DNA from 2 places in the Pseudoalteromonas sp. TAP-3C genome. Region 1 is predicted to be linked to the other one. Evidence: predicted binding sites of a transcription regulator. Region 1 holds the regulator's gene; the other holds the start of a gene.
What was found. Region 1 encodes LexA, which represses DNA repair genes until DNA is damaged. Its sites were predicted from a motif close to TACTGTATNNNNATACAGTA; they were not measured.
Positions count from the first base shown of each region.

Region 2: a site for LexA is predicted at 1,944-1,963, ahead of AC6H44_RS18030 (LexA family protein). Genes of this name have one in related genera too.

Region 1 covers NZ_CM187618.1:3,086,567-3,090,000, forward strand. The annotation lists gene coxB (cytochrome c oxidase subunit II) at 1-1,059, opposite strand, end outside; gene lexA (transcriptional repressor LexA) at 1,438-2,055, opposite strand; gene AC6H44_RS14495 (IS4 family transposase) at 2,182-3,387, opposite strand.
Region 2 covers NZ_JCBFEM010000002.1:486,027-489,460, reverse strand. The annotation lists gene AC6H44_RS18040 (hypothetical protein) at 1-269, shown strand, start outside; gene AC6H44_RS18035 (Y-family DNA polymerase) at 266-1,522, opposite strand; gene AC6H44_RS18030 (LexA family protein) at 1,510-1,923, opposite strand; gene AC6H44_RS18025 (patatin-like phospholipase family protein) at 2,327-3,325, shown strand.

The DNA of each region.
Region 1 (3,434 bases):
GCGCTTATAAGTAATAACGGCGGCTATTTGCTTTATGGATAATTGCTTGGCAAAAGATTGCATAGCAGTACCTGGTTTACCGTGAAGCAAAATATCAATATGTCCTTTGATATCACCTATGACTATTGGGCTACCTTTAAGCGCCGGAAAAACTCCCGCTAAACCCAAGCCTGTTGGTTGATGGCACGCCGCGCAGCTCGCCATATAAACTTGCTCACCAAGCGCCATCAGCTCCTCTTTTGGTACAGTTTGATCAAGCAATGCAGCATTTTCAGCAGCCGCCTTTTGTTTCGCTTGTTTAGCCTCAGCTAACCACGTTTTGAAGTCTTCTTCTGTTTTTGCTTCTACCACAACGGGCATAAAGCCGTGATCTTTCCCACACAACTCTGCACACTGCCCACGGTAGGTACCGACCTCATTAATATTAGTCCAGGTTTCGTTAATAAAACCGGGATTAGCATCTTTTTTAACGGCAAAATCAGGCACCCACCATGAGTGAATTACATCATCCGAGGTCATTAAAAAACGCACTTTTTGATTAATAGGAAGCACCAGTGGTTTATCTACTTCGAGTAAATAATTAGGGTTTTTATCAGATAAATTAGTTATTTCATCCTGAGTGGTTGCCAGCATTGAATAAAATTCAACATCCTCTCCCATGTATTCATAGTGCCACTTCCACTGTGATCCTGTAATTTTAATGGTCAAATCGGCTTTGCTAGCATCCTCCATCGCAATCAAGGTTTTAGTCGCAGGAATAGCCATAACAATTAATATGACAAAAGGAATCGCAGTCCATAGTATTTCTACTTTGGTGCTTTCATGAAATTGGGCTGGAACCGCCCCTTTAGATTTACGGTGATGAATGAGTGCCCAGAACATAATGGCAAACACAATCACCCCAATCACACAACATATTAAAAAAATAGTCATGTGCAGTTGATATACATTATTACTTATATCAGTTACGCCTTTACGCATATTATATTGGCTATTAGCAAGCACATTTTGCGAAAAAACTAATAATATAAGCCACAAGGAAGAACTAAGCTTACCCATGTGAAGGCTCCTTTAATGCTATTGCTGACGCAAAGCGAAGAGGCATACGGCTTAAACGCCTATTCGTTATTTTTATTTTTTACATGGAGCTGGATTTTTAAATGTGTGTTCTCAAAACTAATTTGCTGTGAGTTTTTTTTAGTCCAGCCATTTAATAAGTAGTTAAAAAATAAACAATAAGCAAGTTTGGTATAAAAAATAAACAGTGTTTGTTTTAAAAAGCGTAGCAAAAAAAAAGAGTAACTAATGAGGTAATTAATCTGAGAGTAAGGTTTAGTAAGGGGTTTGTTGAAATAACAGCAGAAAAAATATAAAAATATCATGATTAAAATAAATCCAGCGCCTAATTAACATTAAACGCTAAATTATGCTTTAGTATTACATCCAGTCAGCGTTACGAATAACGCCTACCGCTAAGCCTTCAATATTGAATGACTCATTTTTTAAATCGACTTCAATAGCCTTAAATTCGTCATTTTCAGCGTGTAAAAATACTTTTCTACCCGCTTTTTCTAGGCGTTTAACCGTTACATCGTCACCTACTCGAGCAACAATAACTTGACCATTTTCAGCAACTTGAGTTCGATGAACAGCCAATAAGTCACCATCCATAATGCCAATGTCTTTCATACTCATACCGTTAACGCGCAGTAAAAAATCAGCCGCGGGTTTAAACATTAAAGGATCAATTTTACAGTGGCTTTCTACATGCTGTTGCGCCAATATTGGCTCACCTGCAGCAACCCGACCAATTAAAGGTAAGCCCAGTTGCTCGGGTTCTCCTTCTTCAACAAGTTGAATACCGCGACTTGCGCCCGGCTTCATTTTAATCACACCTTTTTTAGCCAATGCTTTTAGATGCTCTTCTGCAGCGTTCGCACTTTTAAAACCCAGTGTTTGTGCAATTTCGGCACGTGTAGGAGGCATACCAGTGTCTTTAATAAACACTTTGATAAGTTCGAGTATTTGCGCTTGGCGTTTCGTTAATGGTCGCATACAACTGGTTTTCCATACAGTACAATTAACTGTGAGTATATACAGTTATTTAAAAATCGCAAATATAAATTAATACCTTAAAAAGACAAAATAAGATACTTTAAAAGCTGAGAGATCCCCACGAATTTAGCCTAAATTATCAATTTGTATAGTCAGAAGTGACAACTGGCTATACACATAAATAATGAACTGCCCATCAGGCTCATACCTAGGATCATCAACCACTTCTTTGCCAAGATAAATATAGGACAATACTCGTCGTTTTTTCTCTGTATTCGCTTGTAATGCCGCATCCCCTTGTTGTGCCGACACGGTGTACCCTATGCACCATAAGACAAACAACATTAACGCCGCTATGAGCAATAAATTATCAAACCTTTCTGCGCTTCTTGAATTTGCAAAGGCTAAACTAATGCCAAGTTTTGCATTCTTAGTGTCTCTGAAACTTTCTTCTATTTGCATACGTTGTTTATATAAAGTCACAATCCGTTGAGGCTTATCTGTAAATTGTGTAGGTAAATTAAACACAAGTAGCCAAGGCTCTTTGGCCTTTTGTTGTTGGTATTTAACCGTTGTACATTGAGATTGCCCACCCCGTTTTTTGATTTTTTTACGTCCCTTGTTTTTCCCTCTAAACAAAACACCTTGGCACGCGAAACGAACTGTTTTTCCGTAGTAAATCTGTGTCAGAAGGTGTGGTTTATCTGTTGCTTGCTCAAACCATGATTTACAATTTCGCCATGTCTCAAGGTCGCTAGATAAGGTCACATTGCCTCTGACGCGCCCAAGCCAATACCAGCCTTTATCTTCTATGGCTTTAAACCATGGCGTTCTAAAAATAGCATCAGATAAAATAATAGGCTGACAATCTGCAGGTAAACACTGTGCCAAGCTATCGAGTAAGTGTTGATGAGCCGCTTCGGTATTTAATTCGCTTTCAGGATACACTTTTTCATAGAGCGTTAACGCTCTTCCCCCCATTGGTATGCTTGCCCTGAGCACTTGAAATATTTCGCCGCCATTAATAGGTGACCAGTCAACGATAATAAGTGGGTGTTGTTGCTGGCCTACTAAGCATTCGGTCATATGTTCATAGAAACAAAGACGTTCTTGATGCAGGTTAGCATTACCAATCAAACGGTCTGCGCGTTTAATATCATGTTTTTTATCGGTATTAGAAAATGATTTTAATCCGCGGCCTAGGTAAGTGACAGTAACGCGCTGGTCACGCAAGCCTGAGTTAACAAACGTAAAGACTGTATTTAAACGTGTTTTATGAATTTCAGGGTAGGCAATGGCAATATCTTTGTGTAATATTTCGGTGGCTTTCATGATTATGAGTGAGTTTTTTTATAGTGAAAAAATTTGATCACAAATAA
Region 2 (3,434 bases), on a different replicon from region 1:
AGCAAGGCTTTAGCTTAGGTGAACAAATTTTATTTAACTCGCTTCATAATGGCACCCGTACCCTTGAAAAACCCGATTATTGTTTTATTACCAGCTCATTTAAATACAAAACGGATGGTTTAGAAAATAGCTTACGTATGAGCCGTTGTGATAACCCGATTCATGAGAGGAGCTTTAAGCAAAGTATTACTTTTTTAACTGATAACACCCTTAAATATACATTGGACAACCCGAGTGTAGAATGCGAATTTATTAAAGTAGCTGACTAACATTGAATTTTAGGTATATCACGCCAACACGTAGTGTAGCGCGGTGACAAAAAAGCCCTGTTCATATGCCAGCGTTTATCTAGTTGGCTGCTTGCCACATTAAGCATTCCTTTACCAAATTTATGATTAATTGCATCTAAACAGCCCATAAGCGCTGGGTTATCGGTTTGCTTCTCAAATAAAGAATGCTGCTGAAACCTCTGCGGGCTTAGCTCTAACGCACCTACACCACATTTATAAAATCGAATACCTGATTGATAAATCTGCTCAAAACTTTTCGATACCGCGTTGGCCATAACTCGCGTGTCGTTAGTGGGTGGATCAAATTGATGCATAACCGATTTTTTTAAAAAAGTTTGCTCATGTGAGGAGCTAGCAGCAAAAATATAAAGGCGATGAGTTAGTGACTGTTGCGCCCTTAATTTTTGTGCTACCACACTCACATGATTTATTAAGGCGGTTTTAACTGCATTTGAGTCGCAAAGGCGCTGACCAAAACTACGCGTTGAAAAAATAGCGTGTTTATCTTGGCGTACATCATCCCAGTTTAAACAGGTAATACCATTGAGCTCGTTAATTGTACGTTCAAGCACCACACTAAATTGGCGACGGATTGTTTTTGGACTTTGCTGAGCTAATTGCCATGCAGTATGAATATTCATTAGTGCCAGCTTTTTAGCTAAACGTTTACCTACTCCCCACACATCTTGGCAGTGCATACGCTGTAAAATAGCTTGGCGGCTTGCTTCATCATTAATCACTGCAACGCCATTAAAACCACTTAACTTTTTAGCTGCATGATTAGCGGCTTTAGCTAAGGTAGGAGTTGACCCAAAACCAACCCCAACAGGGAGCTTGGTTTCTCGCCAAACAGTACGCCTAATTAGTTGCCCGTATGCTTGCCAATCGTTAATTAATGATTGATAACCTTTAAAGTGCAAAAACGATTCGTCTATGCTGTAAATATGCTGCGTATCACAAAAACGAGCAATCACATTCATCATTCTATCGCTTAAATTAGCGTAAAGTTCATAGTTAGATGAGCGCACCACCACCTGATGCTGTGCTAATAAATGCTTTACCTTAAAGTAGGGGCTAAATTTAGGAATATTAAGCTGACGCGCAATAGGGCACATTGCACATATACAGCCATCGTTATTGGTAAGCACCACCACAGATTTTGAGCGAATTGCTGGGTCGAATACTTTTTCTGCGCTGGCGTAAAAAGCAACCGCATCAACTAAGGCATACATGAAAGTAACTCAGGGCTTTGTCGATGCAGCCTAATAGAGCGCGTAACCACGCCTTCAAGCTGAAACTCATCAGATTCCGTTAACTGTACTGGTTTATAAACCGAAGAGGCCGATAGTAGCCGCGCGTTACTCTTATCAAGCAGCTTACATACAAATAAACCATTTAAGTTAGCCACAATAACATCGCCGTCTTTTGGTATTTCAGCACGGTCAACTAACAGTAAGTCGCCCTCAAAAATACCAATTTCTTGCATGGAGCACCCAGACGCTATCCCAATAAACGTGGCATCGGGGTGTTTTATTAATAGCTCGTCAAGCGATACGCCTAGCTCACTATATTGCGCTGCAGGGGATTCAAACCCGCATACACCGGCTTCTATATAAATGGGAATAACAAACATGACATAACCTAAAATATGCATACTGTATAAGTGTACAGTATATGCGTTTTATTTTAGTTATGCCAAGTAATCAATAGCAGATCAATTCATATTTTTAATCATTTTTTGAGCTGTATGTAAAAAGTCATTGATTTGTAAGGAGTTTTAATGGAAATAAAGCATTAAGCTGTATATTAAGCAAGCGTACACTCTACGCCTGTTATGCTATTCATTAAATTAAAGTCAATTGAGTAGTGACCTCTGAGCAATGACTTCTTTGCATTATTCTAAAAGCGATGATAATCTAGCTCGTTCTATTTTTTCAATAGAACTGATTTAAACAATCAATTTTAATTATGAATATTAAATGATTACTATAATAAGCGTATAAAACAACTCATCTAAATAAATAAGAAGGTAAAGCGTGACAGCTCAAAACAGGACGATACGCCATTCATGCAACAACTCAGTGCCGAAAAAAATAGCGCTGATAGCAGAAGGTGGCGGACAACGAGGGATATTTACCGCCGGCGTACTCGATGCTTGGTTAGAGCAAGAGTATGATCCGTTTGACTTATTTATTGGCACATCTGCAGGCTCTCAAAACTTAACCAGTTATTTAGCACGTCAAAAAGGCTATGCTAAACGCTTAATAAGAGGGCTTTCGCGCCATAAACGTTTTTTTCAATTAGGTCGTGGCTTAATGGGTAAGCATATTGTTGACCTAGACTGGTATTTTGATAAAACCACCGAAGTGAACAGGGCGCTTGATTTTAAAACGGCAAAAGCCAGTTTAGGTGACCGTGAGTTATTAATTACCGCAACCAATGCACGTGATCGTAAACCCTATTTTTTATCTCCGACAGGAGAGGGCCAACAATGGCGAGAGCTATTAAAAGCGTCAAGTGCGCTGCCATTTTTATATAAACAAGGCGTAAAACTGACGCCATGGTTAAACGCATTGGCCGCAAATGAATTAGGTAAGAGTGAGATACAATCAGAATCAGATTTTTACTTAGACGGTGGTCTTGCTGCCCCTTTGCCTGTGCGCGAGGCTTATAATCGGGGTGCACGTAAAATTGTGGTTATACGCACCGTTGATCAAGCATTTCAGGCGCAATCAGCGTGGGTAAGTAAATTGAAGTTATTTGTTGAAGTATCTGGCTATTGTCCAAAAACAATCGATTATTTATTACAACATGAACAAGCCTACGAAGATGAGTTAGCCTTTATTGCTAACCCGCCACAAGATGTCGAAATAATCCAAATTTTTGCAAATCAAAAGCTTCAGAGTAAGTTACTAGGAAGCTCAAATAATGATTTACGATTTGATTATAAATTAGGCTTAAAAGCAGGGCGTGATTATTTAAAAACCCATCATACTGCGTTAAATTGTTTTAGTGAGCCGCAACGCGCAATGTAGTAACGCCATTAAAATTAGTACCAAGTTTAGATAAGTAAAGCGTTTTCAAGTTAGCGGAAATAAATGTTAGTTTTTGCTGCTTTTTTTAATCTATTTTTATTCACAGTAT